Regions from separate parts of the Pseudarthrobacter sp. AG30 genome, predicted to be linked through region 2. Evidence: riboswitches for the same ligand, from Rfam matches in the RefSeq annotation. Region 2 holds a riboswitch; the other holds the start of a gene.
The links. A riboswitch is a leader RNA that binds a small molecule or an ion and turns the genes downstream of it on or off. The one in region 2 is predicted to bind cyclic di-AMP.
Positions count from the first base shown of each region.

Region 1: it holds a riboswitch for cyclic di-AMP, as region 2 does, so the genes downstream of both, DC347_RS17610 (C40 family peptidase) here and DC347_RS05915 (hypothetical protein) in region 2, are expected to answer to the same signal.

Region 1 is NZ_QEHL01000020.1:110,600-120,819, reverse strand. Features, by position in the region: gene DC347_RS17635 (cold-shock protein) at 71-454, shown strand; gene DC347_RS17630 (DUF3027 domain-containing protein) at 461-964, shown strand; gene serC (phosphoserine transaminase) at 1,040-2,170, opposite strand; gene DC347_RS17620 (metal-dependent transcriptional regulator) at 2,443-3,144, shown strand; cyclic di-AMP (ydaO/yuaA leader) riboswitch at 3,253-3,495, shown strand; gene DC347_RS17615 (M23 family metallopeptidase) at 3,506-4,327, shown strand; cyclic di-AMP (ydaO/yuaA leader) riboswitch at 4,464-4,637, shown strand; gene DC347_RS17610 (C40 family peptidase) at 4,708-5,385, shown strand; gene DC347_RS17605 (NlpC/P60 family protein) at 5,548-6,315, shown strand; gene DC347_RS17600 (HNH endonuclease) at 6,583-7,083, shown strand; gene DC347_RS17595 (NTP transferase domain-containing protein) at 7,126-8,130, shown strand; gene DC347_RS17590 (molybdopterin molybdotransferase MoeA) at 8,127-9,578, shown strand; gene fdhD (formate dehydrogenase accessory sulfurtransferase FdhD) at 9,629-10,220, shown strand, end outside.
Region 2 is NZ_QEHL01000004.1:90,615-100,834, forward strand. Features, by position in the region: gene DC347_RS05910 (glycosyltransferase family 39 protein) at 1-1,662, shown strand, start outside; cyclic di-AMP (ydaO/yuaA leader) riboswitch at 1,808-1,970, shown strand; gene DC347_RS05915 (hypothetical protein) at 1,974-2,681, shown strand; gene DC347_RS05920 (glyoxalase superfamily protein) at 2,749-3,150, opposite strand; gene upp (uracil phosphoribosyltransferase) at 3,195-3,830, opposite strand; gene DC347_RS05930 (phosphatase PAP2 family protein) at 3,843-4,646, opposite strand; gene tadA (tRNA adenosine(34) deaminase TadA) at 4,702-5,208, shown strand; gene DC347_RS05940 (glycosyltransferase family 4 protein) at 5,287-6,396, opposite strand; gene DC347_RS05945 (6-carboxytetrahydropterin synthase) at 6,399-6,794, opposite strand; gene DC347_RS05950 (zinc-binding alcohol dehydrogenase) at 6,803-7,837, opposite strand; gene DC347_RS05955 (HNH endonuclease signature motif containing protein) at 8,074-9,672, opposite strand; tRNA gene DC347_RS05960 (tRNA-Ser) at 9,898-9,987, shown strand; gene DC347_RS05965 (alcohol dehydrogenase catalytic domain-containing protein) at 10,123-10,220, opposite strand, start outside.

The DNA.
Region 1 (10,220 bases), on a different contig from region 2:
CCGCACAACAATGCGGACGCGGTGGCACCTGGCCGTGTCTCATGACAGCAGAACGAAGAAGGTTGATTACGTGCCTACCGGCAAGGTCAAGTGGTATGACAAGGACAAGGGCTTTGGATTCCTCGCGGGCGAGGACGGCCAGGAGGTCTTCCTGCCCAAGTCGTCGTTGCCCGAGGGTGTAACGGAGCTCAAAGCCGGCACCCGCGTGGAGTTTGGCGTCGCTGACGGCCGCAAGGGCGCCCAGGCACTGGGCCTGCGGGTGCTGGACAAGACCCCGTCCATTGCCAAAGCAAAGCGTCCCAGCGCCAAGGACCTCGCGCCGCTGGTCCAGGACCTGGTGACCGTCCTGGACAACCTGTCCGGGACGCTGTCCAAGGGCAAGTATCCGGACGGCAACAAGGGCAAGGCAATCGCGGCCGCCCTGCGCAAGGTTGCCGACGAGCTGGACGTCTAGGCGCCGATGAACCCCCAAGCTGAACAACCGGGCGTGGCTCCACAGGAGCAAGCTGCCAAGGCTGCGCCAAAGCGCAAGGCCGGGGTTCCGGTATGGCGGACGGGCAAGCCTGACGCGTTCCTGGCAGCAGCCGTCGATGTTGCACGGGCCGCGGTTGAGGGCATCACGCCCGCTGCCACCATCGGGCCGCACCTTGGTGCCAAAAGCGAGGGCGACCGGCTGGTCACGCACTTGTTCGAGTCCCGGCTGGCCGGCTACGGCGGCTGGCAGTGGTACGCGGTGCTGACCCGCAACTCCCGCTCCAAGGTGGTTACCGTCGATGAGCTGGGCCTGCTGCCGTCCGAAGAATCGATCCTCGCCCCGGAGTGGGTGCCGTGGGCCGAACGCGTGCGCCCCGAGGACGAGCAGCAGCAGGAACCCGAACAAGCCCGCCAGGAAGAGCCGTCCGCAACGGAGCAGGCGCCCGGGGATGAAGAGGATGCCGACGACGACGCGGAGCCAAAAGACTAAGCAAGAATTTTCCGCCACACGCGAAAGGCGCCGTCCGGGGGTTATCCCGGGCGGCGCCTTTCGCGTGTGCCTGGACTACTTGCGGAGCTCGCCCACCACATAGTCGATGCTGGACAGCAGTGCCGAGACGTCGTCGGGCTCGATGGCGACGAAGGTGGCGATGCGCAGCTGGTTGCGGCCCAGCTTCCGGTAGGGCTCGGTGTCCACGATGCCGTTGGCGCGCAGGACCTTCGCCACCGTTGCCGCGTCCACCGACTCGTCAAAGTCGATGGTGGCGATGACGTTGGAGCGCTCCTCCGGGTTGGCCACAAACGGGGTGGCGAACTCCGAGGCGTCAGCCCAACTGTAGATGCGGCCGGCGGAATCGGCGGTGCGGGCAGAGGCGAAGTCCAGGCCGCCGTTGGCGTTCAGCCACTGGACCTGGGCGTCAAGGGTTACCAGGGTGGACAGCGACGGGGTGTTGTACGTCTGGTTCAGCCGTGAATTGTCGATGGCGGTCTGGAGGTCCAGGAAGTCCGGGATCCAGCGGCCGCTTGCCTTGATGGCGGCAGCGCGCTCCAGGGCGGCGGGGGAGAAGAGGCCGAGCCAAAGGCCACCGTCGGAAGCGAAATTCTTTTGCGGGGCGAAGTAGTAAACGTCGCTTTCGGCGATGTCGACGTCCAGGCCGCCGGCAGCGGAGGTTGCGTCCACCAGGACCAGGGCGTCCTTGTCGGCGCCCGGCACCCGCTTGACCGGGGCGGCGACGCCCGTGGAGGTCTCATTCTGTGGCCACGCGTAGACGTCCACGCCCGCCTCCGCCTGCGCTGCAGGACGGGTGCCCGGCTCAGACTTAATGATCGAGGACGCTTCCAGGAACGGCGCCTTGTTGGTGGCGGAGGCAAACTTGGAGCCAAACTCCCCGAAGGACAGGTGCTGCGCCTTCTTGGACACGAGGCCGAAGCTCGCGATGTCCCAGAACGCGGTCGAGCCGCCCACGCCGAGGACCACCTCGTAGCCCTCGGGAGCACGGAAGAACTGGCTGAGTCCTTCGCGTACGGAGCCCACCAGGTTCTTGACCGGAGCCTGCCGGTGGGATGTGCCGAGGATAGTCTTCGACGCAGCGGACAGGGCATCGATCTGTTCCGGCCGGACCTTTGAGGGGCCGGCCCCGAACCGCCCGTCCTGGGGCAGGAGGTTGGCGGGAATCGTGATGCTGGTGTCGCTCACAGGTGCTCCATTCGGCGGGGACGAAAGCTGTGGTCCGGGTGGTGGGTGGCCGGGAGCCGGCCATGGCTGCAGTGCAAACCTTCCCCAATTCTGCCTGAAGCGCGCAGGGTGGCGGGAGCGGGCGGCGCCAATGTCCAGCCAATGAGACGCCGCAGGCGGCAGGCCCTATTCGGACTAAATCAAAATAGGCTAAACTCTTCCCCGGACTACGTCGCGGGAAGAGGCGATACGGTGGGACAACGCAAGGTACTGCGCTCGAGGAGCTGAGCTGGATGACGGATCTGATCGACACTACGGAGATGTACCTCAGGACCATCCTGGAGCTTGAGGAAGAGAACATCGTTGCCCTCCGGGCCCGTATCGCCGAACGCCTGCGCCACTCGGGGCCTACCGTTTCCCAGACCATCGGCCGGATGGAGCGCGATGGCCTGGTCGTCGTCTCCGGTGACAGGCACCTGGAACTGACCGACACCGGCCGCAAGCGTGCCACTGAGGTCATGCGGAAGCACCGGCTGGCCGAGCGCCTGCTGGCCGACGTGATCGGATTGGACTGGGCCTATGTCCATGACGAAGCCTGCCGCTGGGAACACGTTATGAGCGAACGGGTGGAGCGGCGCATCTACGAAATGCTGGACCACCCCACGGAGTCGCCCTACGGAAACCCCATCCCCGGCCTTGCCGCCCTGGGCGGACAGCCCGGACCCGGGTTCGGCGACGGCGCCATCAGCCTGGTGGAGGCAATGAAGGCCTACGGGCCTGAATCGGCAGTGACCATCAGCCGGCTGGCGGAACCGATCCAGGTGGAGCCGGAACTGCTGACCCAGCTCGACGAGGGCGGTATCCGGCCCGGCGCGTCTGTCTCCCTGGAACGCGTCGGTGACTACATTTCGGTACGGGTGGCGGGAATCGAGGGCGCGCTGGAGCTGCCTCCCGAGGTGGCGGCTCACGTTTTCGTCGCCGTGAACCAGGCCTGACGCCGCGTTTCCGTACCCCACCCGGGGGATTCCACGCAAAGATAACGGAATTGTTACCTAGGGTCTTAAGCCCCTATAGTGGAACCCAGCGTTGATACTTAAGCGTTACCTGATCCGGAGCCGAGCTCTGCCAGCGGGCCAGGTGTACGAGTCGTTACTGGCAGAGGCGGGGGAACCACAACCGGCAGCGGGGGACTGCCTTGGGGTGAAGTCCGTCAGCAGCAAGCCTCTCCAGTGAAGGATTCTTCCGGGAATACCCCTGTGTAGAAGTTTGCCCATGACGGACCGGGTCTTTGATCTCTCTGACCCGAATCCGACAGCTAACTCCGCAGGCTATTCCAGAGAGGAACCCTTCTTGACCATGCAGACCTCCCGGGGCCGCCGTCGCGCGGCGGGCCCCCCTGAGGCACCCCGGGTTGTCGAAGTAGCCGCCGCGGAGCGCCCCCGCGACCCGCAACGGGATGCACGCCGCCGCCGGGGTCCGTTCCGGCAAATCACCGACTTTGCCGCGGCCAGCGGCATCGGCCAAAAGGCCGGCATCGCCCTCGCCGCCACCGGCCTGGTGCTCACGGTGACCATGCCCGCCACCAGCCCCGTTATGGCGACGGATGCGGCCGGAATCGCGCCCCAGGCCGCCTCCGCAGTCAGCCCCCAGCCCCAGATTTCCGCGGATGTAGGCGCCCAGATCGACTTCAGCCGCTCAGCCGTCGTGACGCAGGCGGACCCCGACGGGAAGCTGAAGCAACTGCTGAGCGCCCAGTCGGCCGGATCGGTAACGCGTGCGGCTTCCGCCGGGACCCTGGCCGCGCCGCTGGCATCCCTCGTGACCGCGTCGCCCTTCGGCTACCGGGTCAGCCCAATCACCGGCGGCACCGGAGATTTCCACCGCGGACAGGACTTCGTGGCACAGTGCGGGACGTCCGTCCTGGCAGCCGCAACAGGAACCGTGACCTTCGCCGGCTGGCACCAGTTCGGCGGTGGAAACCGGGTGGTGATCGACCATGGCAACGGCCTGGAGACCACGTACAACCACCTCTCGTCCTTCAACGTCAAGGTGGGCCAAACGGTCTCCCGCGGCGAAGTCGTGGCGTTGAGCGGGACCACCGGGGCGTCCACCGGCTGCCACCTGCACTTCGAAGTCCAGGTCAACGGCGAAGTGGTCGATCCGATGGGCTGGCTGTAACCGTTTGATTGCGCACTCCCAGATCGCCGTGACCCGCCGTGACCTGAATGTGACATTGAAGCAAAACTGCTGTACCGTCTAACTCGCGTCAACTTTTCCGAAGTTGACGCTCTTGAGTGGATTGCCTAACTCTGCCACCGCTCAAGGTCCGTTCGCATTTCATCGTCTGGCAGGGGCGGGGGAACCAATTTTGGCCTTCTGCGTTCTGGAAGGCCTTGGGGTTAAGTCATGAGCTTCCCAGGAAGCGAAGTGGCCGGGTGACTCCCATCCGAATCCGACAGCTCACCTCGCAGGGATTGGGAGAGGCTACCTTCGTGTCTTCACGCCATAATTCTGCGCGCCACCGTGCGCAAACGGTTCGCGCCAACCCCTTGGACGCCATGTCCAAGGCCGTAAGCGCCAATGCCGGGACCGTGGGCCGCCAGGCTGCCGTTGTGGCAGCGGCTTCAGGCCTCATCCTGAGCATGGGCCTGCCGGCCAACGCCGCGGACACCACTGCCGGCATCTCGGCCTCCACGGAGTCCGGTTCCGCACAGACCGCCCTTGCTGTCACCGCGGCCCCCACGGCCACCGTTTCCTTCGAGCGTCCGGCGGTCAAGACCACCGCCGCCCCGAAGGTGGAAACCGTGCGCACCCAGTCCACCGCGTCCGCGGACCGCACCGCCACCACTGCCGGCCAGGAGGCGTCCAAGGCCGGACAGGCAGTGGAAGCCGTTTCGTCCGCAGCCACCTCGGGTATCGCCGCGATCGCCTACACCGGCATCGGCCACCCCTACGTCTGGGGCGGCACCACCCCCAACGGCTGGGACTGCTCCGGCTTCGTTCAGTGGGTCTACGCGCAGGCTGGAATCAGCATTCCCCGCACGAACGCGTGGAGCATCATGACCCCCACCTCCACCCCCCAGCCGGGCGACCTCGTGGTCCAGAACGGCGGCGCACACGTCGGCATCTACGTCGGCAACGGCATGATGATCAGCGCGCTCAACCCGTCGCAGGGAACCATGCTCCACTCTCCCGCAGCCACCGGTACTTCCACGTACTACCACCTGAACAAGTAGTTCTTGGGCTCCACGCTCCAAGGGCTATTTCTTTGCCCAAAGCTTTTTCGCTAGAAACCAACATCCCCGTTCGGGACGCGCCGGCGTACCCCCAAGATGCCGGCGCATCCAACCCCCTCGGACAGGCCACCGCGGTCCAGAGGAAAACGAAAGAGAGAACTGATGACGACTCGTGCTACCGCACGGCACCGCGCCGAGGTCACCAAAACCAACTCGATCGCGATCGTTGCCAAGGCTGTCAGCGACAACGCCGGCGGCATGGGCCGCCAGGCTGCAGTAATCGCTGCAGCTTCCGGCCTGGTCCTGACCAGCGGCATCGCAGCCAACGCAGCCGACACCAACGTCAAGCGCGACTCGGCTCCGGCATCCGCCATGGAAGTTGAATCCGCCGTCGACGCTCCGATCTCAGCGGCCTCCACCATTGCCATCAGCTTCGAAAAGCCGGCCGTTACCACCACTCCGGCACCGGCTCCCGAGCCCGAGGTTGCGGTGCAGGAAGCCGCTCCCGCTCCCGTTGCCCAGGCCGTTGCCGCTCCCAAGGTGACTGCCAAGGTTGCAACTGCCGATGCCACGGCTGCCCCCGCCGCCCAGGTTTCCGCCAGCGGAAAGGGTGCTGCCATCCTGTCCGCTGCCTACGCCCAGCTTGGCGTACACCAGGACTGCACCATGCTGGTGACCAACGCACTGGCTGCCGTCGGCATCCACTTCCACGACTGGCCCGCCGGTTACCTGTCATTGGGTGACAGGGTGTCCGCATCCCAGGCCCAGCCCGGCGACCTCATCTACTACGCCGACGGTGGCGGAGGAATGGCCCACATCGCCGTCTACGCCGGAAACGGGATGGCCGTCCACGGCGGCTTCAACGGCAACGACACCGTTGTGTTCAGCGCCAACGTTGGCTCCGGACCGGTCTTCATCCACGTTCGGTAACCACTGCCGCCCGCCGCACGCGGCGCCGCATAAGATGTGCCCGGAAGGACCCCTGCCCTTGAGGCGGGGGTCTTTTCCCGTTTAACTCCCGCCATTCTGCGTGCATCCCGGCTCCCGCCACCGGGGTGGGGATCCGGCCTCCGCGTATCCGATTACCTGATATTGCAATTCTCTGTTTACTCTTGTGATGTCGATCCATAGCCCGGACATGCCGAGGGCAGCCGGCCCTCGTGCCCCTGACGGGTGCGGCCGTGAAGAGGTACGTGCATGCGCACTCTCGTTCTGAATGCTGGATATGAACCGCTGGCGGTTATCACCTTCCGCCGGGCGCTGGTGCTTGTGCTCACAGGCAAGGCGAGCGTGGTGGCCGAGGGGGATGATCCCGTGGTGGGCCCCACTGACGTCCTGGGCCGCCCGTCCGTGATCCTCCTCAACCGCTACATCCGCCCGCGGTACAACCACTCAACGGCCGTCAGCCGCCGTGGTGTGCTTCGACGTGACGGGCACAAGTGTGCATATTGCGGAAAGGCAGCGCACACAATCGACCATGTCCACCCAAAATCGCGGGGCGGAGCCGATTCCTGGGAGAATCTCGTGGCTGCCTGCCTGCGGTGCAACAACGTCAAGGGTGACCATACCCCCGGCGAGATGGGATGGACCCTGCGCTTCGTGCCGGAGCCGCCGCACGGAACCATCTGGCAGATCAAGGAACTGGAGAAGCCAACCCCCGCCTGGGATCCATTCCTGCTTCCCGAGCGCGCCGCCTGACAAGCGGCTTCCAGGCCGGTTGCTGTTCGCTAGGCTGGGTGGGTGCAAACGGACCCGTTGATCTTTGACGCCCTGATCCTGGCGGGCGGCCGGTCATCACGGCTGGGTGGAGTACCCAAGCAATCGTTGGTCCTCCGGGGAAGAACCCTCCTGGCATGGACCCTTGACGCCGCTGCCGGTGCCCGCCGTACGGTTGTTGTGGGCGACGTTTCCGCCGGCGGCCCTCCGTCCCGCGGGGCTGCCGATGAGGCCGGGCCCGCCCAGGCCCTGCCGCCAGGCGTCCTGTCCTGCCGGGAGGAGCCGAAGTTTGCCGGTCCTGCCGCCGGGATCTCAGCCGGCCTAGATGCCCTTGCCACCTCTGGGGGAGGGGCGCCCTTCACTCTGGTTCTCGCCTGCGACATGCCGCTGGCAGCCCGGGCGGTGGCGATGCTCCGGGACGCGGTGGCAGCTGCGGGCGATGGCCGGGGCGCCGTGGCCCGCTCTGCCGACGGCAGGGAACAGCCGCTGGCAGCCATATATAACACTGATGAGTTAAAAAGATCGTGCGGTGAGTTGTCCCGCCGGGACGCCCTGGTCAACGGCTCCGTGAGGTCGCTCCTTGCTAATCTGGACGTGCAGCTTGTCACAGTCCCGGCCGGGTCCACTGCCGACGTGGATACGTGGGGTGATGCTGCCACGCTGGGGATCGCCGCCGGGAGCCAGCGTGAAGACTTTGACCAAAACGTGCGGAGCCAACGTGGGAGGCAAGTCGTGAAAAGCCAGGACGAGACGCTGGAGGAATGGTGCAGGGCCCTGCTCCAGGCATACAAGCTGGAGGACGTCCAGGTGGACGTGAACGCAGTGCTGTCCCTTGCCGGCGTCGCAGCCCACGCCGTGGTCCGGCCGGCTGCTCCACTCACCACGTTCATCGCAGGATTCGCCGCGGGGCTGGCTGCCGCACCGGGCAGGGAAATGGACACGGCGTCCATGGAAGCGGCGATGGCCGTGGCTCGGTCCCTGGCTGCCGACTACGAGAATGAAGCTGCCGCCGGGACCCCCGGCGAATGACGGCAGAACCCCGCGACTGGCCGGAGGTCCCACCTGCCGACGAGCCCGAAGCACCACAGGGGACCGCCGGGCACGAAACACCTGGACCGGAAACCACGGAACCGGAGGCTGAAACCAGCGGGCACCACCTGGCGCACACCTGGGAAGAAGCCCGGCAGGCTGCGTTCGATGCGGCCACCCCGATCCCGGCAGGGCCGGTGCCGCTGCGCATGGCCCTCGGCCGCAGGCTCGACCAGGACATTCTGGCACTCCAGGACATGCCGCACTATGCGTCCTCAGCCATGGACGGCTGGGCGGTCAACGGCAGCGGCCCCTGGATTCCGGTGGACCCCGGGAACCGCCTTGCCCCGCACCAAGCAAGCATCATCGTTACGGGAGGCCTGATCCCGGCCGGAGGCAAAGCGGTCCTGAGGACCGAGAATGCGGTCCTGGCCACGGACGACGAGGGACTCCCGCTGCTGATGGCCGGAGGAAAGGCGCGCCCGGGGGAACCTCGCGCCGGTGAGCACATCAGGAAAGCGGGCGAAGAGGCCCTGGAAGGGGACGTCCTGGTCAAAGCCGGCGTGGACCTCAACCCCGCACACCTGGCACTGGCCGCACTGGCCGGACACGATGAACTCCAGGTTCAGGGAAAGCCCGTGGTGCGCCTCGTCCTGACAGGCTCCGAGGTGGTGGACTCAGGAACCCCCGATCCGGGCAAGGTGCGGGATACCTTTGGGCCCCAGCTGCAGGACGTCGTAGCGATGCTGGGTGGCATACCGGGCGGCCAGCAGCGAATCGGCGACTCCTACGAGGAATGGCTTGCGGCGCTCGAAGACGTTGTGCCGGAGGTGCCGGACGCGCCGGACCTGCCGGCCGACGTCGTCATTACCACCGGAGGAACCGGGCGCTCCGGGACCGACCACTTCCGCCGGGCCGTGGCTGAACTTGGCGGCCGGCTGGTCATCGACGGCGTGGCCATGCGTCCGGGGCACCCCGCCGTCCTTGCCGAACTTCCGGACGGCCGCTTTGTCCTGGGCCTCCCGGGCAACCCGCTCGCGGCCATGATGGCATTGTCCACTGTGGGCGCACCACTCCTCGCAGCGCTGGGCCACGCCGCCATGCCCGCCGTCCAGGAGGTGCCGTGCGGCACCATGATCGAACCGGACCCGGGGCGCACCCGGCTGATGCCGTTCCGGCTGCTGTACGGCATGGCGTCGCCGGCCCAGCACACAGGACCGGGAATGATGCGGGGACTGGCTGCCGCCGACGGCGTCCTGGTGGTACCGCCGCACGGCGTGCAACTGGGGGAGCCGGTGCCGGCCTTCGCACTGCCCTGGGGGCCGCCCCTCCCGCCGCCCGCGGACGCGGCGGCCAAGGCCAAGCCCCGAACCGCCGGACGGACCGGGCAGCCCAAGGGCAAGCCCGCACCCAGCGGCCCCGTGGACTGGAGCGCGCTGCTGGACTGAGCCGGGCGCCGAAAGTGCCATGATGGAGTCATGACGAGGCAGGCTGGAACATGGGACGCGTAACCCAGCGCCGAAAGGTGCACAAATTCGTACTGGATGGATCGCCGGGCGCCCTGGAGTACCCGGTCCGCCACCGCGAAGACGTCCTCGCGGTGGAGGAGCCGCTGGAAATCCGGCTCGGCAGGCTTTCCTACTCGGTGACCATGCGGACTCCCGGGGACGACTTTGACCTCGTGGCCGGATTCCTGGTGTCCGAGGGCGTCATCTGGGCTCCGGAGCAACTGGTATCGCTGCGATTCTGTGCCGGCGAGGACGAGGACGGCGTCCAGACGTTCAACGTGGTGGAGGCCCAGCTGCGGCCCGACGTCGAGGTTCCGGATACCGGGCGTAAGGTCTACACCTCAAGCTCCTGCGGCATCTGCGGAACCGACTCCATCGATGCGGTCCAAAAGTCCTCGCACTTCAGCCCGCAGTCGGATCCGCTGAGAGTCGATGCGGAGGTCCTGGCGTCGCTGCCCGGGCTGCTGCGGAAATCCCAGCGCCTCTTTGACGATACCGGCGGAGTGCATGCCGCGGGCCTCTTCAGGATTGGGGACGACGGCGAGCCGCGCCTCCTGTGCCTGCGCGAGGACGTGGGGCGGC
Region 2 (10,220 bases):
CGGGCCGCGGCACCGGCCACCGGTGACCCGCGCCTCGCCCACCGGGCAGGGCTGCTGGCCGCCGCTGCGCTGGCACTGACGCCCGTGGCCACGCTGATGTTCCGGTTCAACAACCCGGACGCCCTGCTGGTGCTGCTCATGACCGCCGCCGCCTATGCGGTGCTCCGCTCCGTGCAGGAGGACAGGCTGCGCTGGCTCCTGCTGGCAGGGGTTCTCCTGGGCTTCGGGTTCCTTGCCAAGCAGCTGCAGGTCCTGCTGGTGGTTCCCGGGTTTGCCCTCGCCTACCTGGTCGCGGCGCCCGCCAGGCTGGGCCGGCGGCTGCTGCACCTGCTCGCCACCGGTGCCGCGATGCTTGCCGCGGCCGGCTGGTGGCTGGCCGTCGTGGAGCTCATCCCGGCTGCGGACCGTCCGTTCATTGGTGGTTCGCAGGACAATTCCATCCTGGAACTGACCCTCGGCTATAACGGCCTGGGCCGGCTCACAGGCGACGAGACAGGGAGCGTGGGCGGCGCCAACGGCTGGGGCGTTCCCGGGCTGCTGCGGATGTTCAACAGCGAATTTGGCGGCCAGATCGCGTGGCTGCTGCCCTCCGCACTGATCCTTGCTGCCGGCCTGCTGTGGGTGGGACGCCGGGCGCCGCGGACTGACGCCGTCCGGGCGTCGGTGCTCGTCTGGGGTTCCTGGGTCCTGGTGACCGGCCTGGTCTTCAGCTTCATGGCGGGCATCATCCACCCCTACTATGCGGTGGCATTGGCGCCGGGGATCGCAGCCCTGGCCGGCCTGGGGCCGGCCCTTCTCTGGCAGCACCGGCGGCAGGCCGCCGCGGCGGTCTTCCTGGCCGCCGCAGTGGCCGCGGCAGCCCTGATGGCATTCACCCTGCTGGGAACCACATCCGCCTACGGCCCGTGGCCGCGCTGGGTGGTGCTGGCGGCAGGCCTTGCGGCCGCAGCAGGAACAGGGTTGAACAGGTTCATCCGCCTGCGCTCCGTGCAACGGACGACGACGGCGCTCGCCATTGCGGCATCGCTCGCCGGCCCGCTGGCCTTCTCCATGTCGACGGCGGCGACGGCGCACAGCGGGGCCATTGTCAGCGCCGGACCGGCGACGTCGTTCGGCGGCCCGGGCGGGTTCGGCGGAAACCGGACCGGCGGGTTTGGCGCGGGCGGCACGTCCCGGCAGTTCAACGGCCAGGCTGGACAAGGCCAGGCCGGACAAGGCCAGGGTGCCGGCCAGGGCGGGGCAGCAGGCCAGGGCGGGGCAGCGCAGGGCGGTCCGGGTGCCACCGGTGGCCGCGCCGGCGGGATGGGCGGCCTCCTGGGTGCGCCCACGCCGTCGGCCGGGCTCGTGGCCGCATTGAAGGACGGTGCCTCAAACTACACCTGGGCAGCGGCAGTAGTCGGTTCGAACAATGCCGCAGGTTACCAACTGGCCACGGAACTGCCGGTGATGGCCGTGGGCGGCTTCAACGGCACCGACCCCTCCCCCACGCTGGAACAGTTCCAAGCGCTGGTCTCCCAAGGCCGGATCCACTACTTCATTGCCGGCGGGACCATGATGTCCAGCAGCGGCTCTGACGTCTCCACCCGGATTGCACAGTGGGTGGAGTCCACGTTCCCGGCGCAAAACATTGGCGGGACCACGGTCTATATCCTGGCGGGATAAACCGGCGCCGGGGATCCGCCTGCAGCAAATCGACGCGCCATAATTCGTGACTTCCGTTACCCAAATGTGACTAATGCGCAATCTTCCTGTACCGTCGATTGGGTGCGGTCCCCGTTCGGGCCGCATATCCCGGGTTGACGCCAAGCTCTGCCGCTTCCCGGATTCCGCTTGAGCAACGGCAGAGGCGGGGGACCCACCGTCCCGGGCAATGATTGCCCTTGGGGTTAAGCCAGCACGTGTTTTTTCCGTGCGGCCGGATGCCCTCATCCGAACCCGACAGCTAACTCCGCAGGTGTGAGAGGCGATCAATCATGTCTAAATCCATGGCAAAACCATGCCTGCAAACCAAGGCAAAACATCGGGCCAAACCCCAGCCCGCCAAAAAGACCACCGTGGGCCGGCGTGTTGCGGTCCTCGCTGCATCATGCGCGGTGCTGGTTGGCGTTGGCGCGGCAGGCCAGGCGACCAACAACATGACCCAGGCGTCGTCCACCGGGTCAAGCGCTTCCACGTCGGCGGCGGATGCCCAGATGAGCATCGAGAAGAGCGAAATCCGTTCCAACCCGGCCGCTAATCCTGCTCCTTCCGCCATCAGCGTGGCACCGCAGGCCGCGGAGCCGGCCCCCGCGCCCGCTCCCGCCGCCCCGCCGGCTGAAGCACCCGCACCTGCGCCGGCCCCCGCGCCTGAGCCTGCTCCCGCCGTCGCGGTTAACGATCCCGCGGGCGCCCAGGCCTACGCCGCCAGCCAGCTGTCCTCCTTTGGCTGGGGACCGGACCAGATGCAGTGCCTGCAGACGCTGTGGACCAAGGAATCCGATTGGACCACCACCGCCACCAACGCCAGCAGCGGCGCGTACGGCATCGTCCAGTCGCTGCCGGCGGAGAAGATGGCCAGCGCAGGCGCCGACTACCTGACCAACTACCGCACGCAGATCAACTGGGGCCTGGACTACATCAAGAAGAGCTACGCCTCGCCCTGCGGTGCGTTGAACTTCCACCTGGCACACAACTGGTACTAGGCACCACCTGCACCGGGCGCAACGCAAACCGCGGGCCGCATCATGTCGATGCGGCCCGCGGTTTGCGTTAACCGGCGCCCTGGACGTCGCCCGGCCCGGCATTCCGCCAGGGGATGTACTGGACAGACCACTTGTTGCCGTCCGGATCGGCGAAGTACAGGAAGTGGCCCCACTGCTGCACATCCACGTCGCTGACGTCCACGCCGTTGCCCTTGAGCTGGCGGTGGGCAGCCTCGATGTCGCTGACCACCAGCTGGAGGTTGGATCCTGTGCCGGGCGGAGCGTCGGTCAGCCCTTCGCCGATGCAGATGGAGCAGGCGGAGCCGGGTGGCGTCAACTGCACGAAGCGGATCGACTCCGACGGGCGTTCGTCGTAGTCGGCGTTGAAGCCAACCTTGTTGACGTAGAAATCCTTGGCGCGGTCCACATCGGATACAGGGACAAAGACAAGTTCAAGTTTCCAGTCCATCCGCACAGGCTAGCGGCGGGAACGGTTTTGAAAAAGGGTGGAACCTACCCGGCGATCCCGTACAGGCGGTCGCCGGCGTCGCCGAGGCCGGGAACAATGTAGGACTTCTCGTTGAGCTTCTCGTCGATGGAGGCCAGGACGATGTGCACGTTTGCGTCGCCCAGTTCCTCCTCCAGCTTGGCCAGGCCCTCCGGGGCTGCCAGCAGGCAGATGCAGGTGACGTCGGAGGCGCCGCGCTTGAAGAGGAACTTGATGGCCTCACGCAGGGTTCCGCCGGTGGCCAGCATCGGGTCCAGGACGAAGACCTGGCGGCCGGTGAGGTCCTCGGGGAGGCGCTCGGCATACGTGATGATGTCCAGGGTTTCCTCGTCCCGGGCCATGCCCAGGAAGCCCACCTCGGCGGTGGGCACCAGCTTGGTCATGCCTTCCAGCATGCCCAGGCCGGCCCGCAGGATGGGAACTACCAGCGGCGTGGGCTTGGTGAACGCGGTGCCGACCGTGGTGCTGACGGGCGTTTGGATGGTGACGGGCTCGGTGCGGACCTCCCGCGTGGCCTCATAGGCCAGGAGGGTCACCAGCTCCTCCGTCAGCTGGCGGAAGACCGGCGACGGCGTGTTTTTGTCCCGCAGGACGGTGAGCTTGTGGGCGACCAGGGGGTGGTCAACAACGAGAGTGCGCATCCCCTAAAACTATCATCCGGCGCTGCCTTTGCCGGGTCCGTAGTGTTCGCCGTCGTGCAGCTCCTCGGCCACCACGTCCCGGACGATGGGACGGTCGAACGACGGCGCCGCACCCACGTGTTCCCGCCTGCGGACAATGTGGAACAGCCGGTGGGCCATAATCACCACACCCACCCAGGTGAGCCCCAGCAGCCAGCCCGCCATGACATCCGTGAGCCAGTGGTGGCCCAGGAAAACCCTGCTCAAACCCATGGCGATGATGAACACCGCGCCCGCCGTGATGGCCAGGACCCGGACGCGCATGGCGTGGAACTGGAGGCAGATCAGGTACACCACCAGGCTGATCACCACGGTGGTGTTCAGGGTGTGCCCGCTCGGGAACGACGGGGAATCCTCATACGGCGGAACGGCGTCTGCGTGATCCGGGCGCGTGCGTCCCACCAGCTTCTTGCCGAAGGTGGTGGCGGTAATGGACACGGCAGCGGCTCCGCCGATCAGGACCAGCGGACGCCAGTTGCGGCTGAGGAAGGTCAGCCACGCGGTGAGGATGCTGGCCAGGATGGGCATTCCGATGCCACCGCCGATATTGGTGAACCCGGTAACGAACGCGTCGAGCCCGGGGCTGCGGAGGCTCTCGGACAGGGCCAGCGCCGGCTTGTCCAGGTTGGCCAGCCCGGCGGAGTCCACCACGTCGTCATACACCTCGGCGCCCAGCAGGGCGAGGGAGACGATGACAACACCGCCCACGAGGATGGTGAGGACCAGCGCCGCGTAGGGTTTGAACCAGGTCCCCAAGCGGTCCCGAAGCGTATCCATGGTGCCTCCCGGCATCGGTAAGTAACCTGAGTATCCCCGAAACTATCATTGAGCCATGCCGTTGCCCGAAAAGAAACACGACGCCTGGATGGGCCTTGCCCTCGCGGAGGCGCACCGCGCCCTCGCCACGGAGGACGTGCCCATCGGCGCGGTGGTCATTGGGCCCGACGGCAGGGTGCTGGGTTCCGGCCGGAACCAGCGGGAGGAGCTGGGTGACCCAACAGCCCATGCCGAGGTGGTGGCCATCCGGGAAGCTGCCGCACGGTTGCAGGAACGGGCCAGGCTCGACGGCGGCCAGGGCGACGGCTGGCGGCTCTCCGACTGCACGTTGGTGGTCACCCTGGAACCCTGCGCCATGTGCGCGGGCGCGATCGTCCTGGCCAGGATCCCCCGGGTGGTTTTCGGGGCGTGGGACGAGAAAGCCGGTGCCGCAGGATCCGTGTTCGACATCCTGCGCGAACGACGGCTCAACCATTGGGTTGAGGTGTACCCGGGCGTCCGCGAGGAAGAGTGCGCCCGGTTGCTGCGCGAGTTCTTCGCGGCGCACCGCAGCAGCCTTTAGCGCGTCCGGAGGCGGGCATCTTTACCGCGGCCGGCTTCGGACAGTCCGCGGCCCGTTTCAGGCAGTCCGCGGCGGGTTTCAGGCAGGCCGCGGCTGCCCGTTCCCTCGGTCGCCCGCTGCCACTACGGCCAGCAGGCCCTGGGCCGTGCTGCTCCAGCCGGGGAGGTCCCTCCGCGCCTCGGCTGCGGCTGCGCGCCAGCCCTCGCGGACCCGTGCGTCCCCGAGCCACCGCCGCAGGACCGCAGCCAGCCGGCCGGGACTCTCCTGGCCCCCGACGGGCAGGGGAACCGCTGCCCCCGGAAGTCTTGGCCCGCCGTCGGACGTTTCCAGTCCGGCGAGGGTAAGCGCCTCCACCGCGCCCGTGCCTGCCCTGACCAGCGCTGGGATGCCGCGGGCCAAGCTCTCGGTGACGGCCATCCCAAACGCTTCCGTCCGTGACACCAGCAACGTCAGGTCGGTCCGGGCCCACTGTGCTTCCAGCGGCTCGCCGGTGAGTTCGCCGGTCAGCCACACCCGCTCCTGCAGACCGTTCCCGGCAACCGCAGCCTGGACTGCCTGCGCATACACCGGATCGGCCCGGTCCGACCCCACGAACGATGCAGTCCAGTCAAGATCCCTGATCCGGCCCAGGGCCTCGACCGTGAGCAGCTGGTCCTTGTTGGGCAGGAGCGCCGCAACGACCGCCAGGTGGGGCGGCGTGGAACCGGCCGCCAAAGGTGCCGGCTCCACGCCGGGGAGTACAACCCGCGCTTGCGGGAGCCCCCGTTTGCGGAGCACGTTTGCCGCCGACGTGCTGGTGCAGATGACCCCGGTTGCGGCGCGCAAAGCCCTGGCTTCGCGTTCAAGGGCCTGCGTGCCTGCATCTTCCGGCACGGGCATATGCACCAGGACCCATGTTTGCCGGCCGGCTTTCGCAGCGAATTCCAGTTCGTCCGGAGCGCCCACGGCCACCAGTCCATCCACGATCGCCACCGGCTGCCCGGGATGTGTTTCCGGGTCCCACGCCCCGATGAGGGCGCCCAGCCGGCGTCGTTCGTGTGCGCCGGCATCCGGCCAGGTGCCCTCCACGGCAATGACCTCAACCCCTGCACCCAAGGCCTGGAGGCCGGCAACCAGGCGCGCGTTGTAGACATTGCCGCCCGAGCTGTGGCGGATATTGCCCGGGACGAGCAGCCGAAGGGGGCGCATGGTCAGTCGGACAGGTCCAAGGCGTAGGTGGCCCAGGCGTCCGGATTTTCCCGGAGGGTGACGTCGATTCCCGCCAGCTCGGGGCCGTCTGCCGTGTCCTTGATCCTGGCCGCCACCTTCCGGGCGATGTACTCGGCCAGCGCCTCCGTGGTGGTGAGCTTGCCCTCGAAATCCGGGTGCTCGTCCAGGTTTCGGTAGTTCAGGCCGCCCAGCACGTCCTCGATGATGGTTCCGGCGGCTCCAATGTCCAGCACGATCGCGTCCGTGTTCAGGGCACGACGCCGGAAGCTCACCTCAGCGACGAATGTTGCGCCGTGCAGTGCTTGTGCGGGCCCGAATGCTTCGCGCGGAAGGCTGTGGGCGATCATGAAGTGGCGGCGGACTGTCAAGCTGAACATGGGCTACCTTACGTTTCGGAGTTGTGGGTTGCTTGGCTGGGGGCCGGGTTGCCGGAAGGGTATTCGACCACGTGGCACAGGGCTTCCAGCGTGCCGTCGGACAGGCTCTGGACCACCTCGGGAAGGTCCTCGAACCGGGACGAACCGGTCAGGAACGCATCGAACACGGGGTCCTTGAGCAGCGATACGGCAAGGTTGAGGCGGTCCGCATTGGTGCGGCGGTGGCGCCGGGACCGGGCCACCATGCCTACCTGGCTGGCCCTGATGGACAGCCTGCGCGCGTGAAAATCCTCGCCCAACGGTATGGTCACCGTCCGGTTGGCGTACCAGGACATCTCGATGACATCACCGTCGTCGCCGACGAGCTGGAGGCTGCGTTCCAGCCCTTCCTGCGAGGCCGAGCAGTGGATGACAATGTCGCAGTCGGCCAAGGCATCATCGGGGTGGGCGAAGTCGACGCCCAACGCGTCCGCCAACTGCTTCCTGCCCGGATCCAGGTCCACCAGTTGCAGGCGCTGCAGCGGGAATGTGCGCAACAGGGTGGCGACCATGCCGCCCACCAGGCCCGCGCCGACGACCGCCACCCGGTCCCCCAGGCGCGGCCCAGCCTCCCACAGGGCGTTGACTGCGGTTTCGACCGTGCCAGTCAACACCGCGCGCCGGGACGGGACATCGTCCGGGATCCGCGTCAGGGACTCCACCGGCACCACATAACGGTCCTGGTGCGGGCTCAAGCAGAACACGCGTGCGCCCTTCCAGTCCTGGGGCCCTTCCTCCACAACGCCAACGGAGAGGTAGCCGAATTTTACGGGCCCGGGGAACTCTCCTTCCTGGTGCGGGGCGCGCATCTGCTCAGCGACCCGGGGCGGAACAGCGCCGGCGTGGACCACCATTTCGGTGCCCCTGCTGATGCCGGAGTAGAGGGCACGGACCAACACCTCGCCGGGACCGGGTGCGGGCATTTCTTCGGGCCTGAGCTCGCCGTGCTGCTTTGCGGTGGTCCAGTAGGCGGTTGCGTGGATCGGAGGCTGTGGATTCATCATCTTGCTGATGAATCTAGCCCGACGTGCATGCGCCGGGAAAGTCCGACGGCGGCCGGCGGCGTTTCCGGTCACCGTTCCGTTTGGGAAGAGGCGGGTGAACGGCCCGGCGGACCGAGTGCGCACAGAGTGCGCACCGCAGCTTGGGCGTGGGGCCGCTTGCTGCGGTCGAGGCTTGTGGGCGCAGCAAGCGTCCGCAGTGGCCGTCGGGCGGCATACGCATGGGGGTGTCCCGCCGCCTAAGCAGAGGGCGGGTGGAGAATGCGGTCCAGGCACGCTTCGGCCAGCGAGTAGTCGATTCTGCTCAGGTCCGCGACGCTGAAGGGCACTCTTTGCAGGGGCCTTGGCTCTGCTCTTTCCAGCTCCGGCGCCGTCCTGTCGTGGTCGACGAATCCCGGTGGCCACACGGGTGGTTCCCAGTCCTGGTGTTCGCTGTGGTAGTGGCGGCCGCTGGGTGAAATCCATCCCGGCGGTTCGTTCTTGGTGGCCGGGGTGGGTTTCCAGCCCGTGGTGTGCCGCAACCGGTGATGTTTCGGACAGGGCTGTCCCAAGTTGCTGATCCCGGTGTCGCCCCCGTCGGCCCAGGCGAGGATGTGGTCGGCCTCGGTATCCAAGGAGGTGTTGCTGCACCCGGGGAACGGGCACTTACCGTCCCGGAGCCGGAGCCAGTTCCGCATCGCCTTGCCCACCCGGTAACGGGTCCTGCCGATCTCCAACGGTGCCCCGTCCCGCGGATCCACGAGCACCCGGTAAAACGAGCCCGCCCCCTCAGCGACCAACCGACGGGCCATCGACGGCGGGATCGGCCCATACCCATCCAGCACCGCCGCCTCATCCGTCAACCCCAGCAACGAAAAGACCGGCACGGTCACCAACACCTGCGCACGGATGGGCGAACGCGGAAGGTCGGCTTCGTCACCAGTCCCCGCCCCGTCCCTGATCCCGTCAACGGTCCTGGTCCCGGGCCCGCTGCCCGGGCCGTGTCCGGCTGCGTGACCAGCCCCGCCCGCAATACCGGCGGCTACGCTGCCGCCGCCCAGGATTGCCCCGGCAAAGGTATCGGCACGCAACTGGGTGAGGGTCCGCGTCTCCCCCGACCCCTGCACGCCGCGCGAGATCGCGGTGAGCCGGTTCCAGGCCGCGGCCGCTTGGTCTGCGGGCAGGAACGCCCCCAGCCACGCCATCCCGTCCCGGTCCGGCCGGTACTCCACCCGCCGGTCCGCCACCGACTTGGCATGACGCTTCTCGATGCTCTCACCATGGTGGCGCTCCCGCCAGGAACGGGCCTTCGCCCGGAACCGGTGCGCCGGCAACTCCCCAACCGGACACCCCCGCGCCGCATCCGGCGCCTCAGAGTCCAAAAAATGCGCTTCCAACGCCGCCGCCCCCGCAGCATCCAACCCGGCCGTTTCATCGGCCATCACCGTGGCGTGCTGCCAGGACAGGGTCCCGTTGTTCAAAGCAGCCGCAGTCCGCGGCAAGAAGTCGCTCAGCGCGTGCGAGGTGGCCAAGAACGAAGACGCAGCCCGCGGACCCAGCGCCAGCACGCACCCGATCTCCGCCGCGACCGCCATCTCCTGCGCCACCACCGGCACCCGCGGCCCCGCCACAACACCGGCAGCATCCGCATACGCCACCGCAGCCCGCGCTTTCAAACCGGCGACCCGGGCTTCCACCTCCCTGGCCCCGGCCAGAACATCAAGGCACCCATCCGCCAGCCCAGCCAACGGATCAGCAGCACAGAACGGCTCCCCACCACACCCGTCCACCTCGGCAACCAGCACGGCAAGAGCAGCACGAATATCCGCCAACGCCTCCACCACCGCCGCTTTCCCCATAAACCCATCATGGCAAGGGGGTACGACATTTAAGCGGCCGCCCACCACAGCCGGTCACCCAAAATACACGGGACAGGTTTCGGCAAGCTCAACCACCAGGTTCCAGATTTCGACAAGCCCAACCACCGACAGGCCCACCCACCCAAAGCCCGGCCACCCGGCAAACAGCCCGGATCCGGCTTCGTTTTGGGGATGACGGCCTCGCTCCGGTACCCTATTGAGGTTGGTGACGTGTCCGAGCGGCCGAAGGTGCAACACTCGAAATGTTGTTTGGTGTAAAAGCCAACGTGGGTTCAAATCCCACCGTCACCGCCACGTAAAAAGGCCCGGGTTCCCTGGAAACAATGGAACCCGGGCCTTTCGCTTGCCCCGGCCGGGAGGGGGTTCAAATCCTCCGGCGGGAACGACTCACCCGTACCGGCAGCTGAAGCTCCGCACCCCGAAGAAGCGTCAGTAGCTCGGATCGATCATGGTCATGCCCGCGACGTTTGCGCTGTCCAGCCGGGGCAGCATCTCTGCGGCCTCTTCCAACCCGATGACGCGTTCAA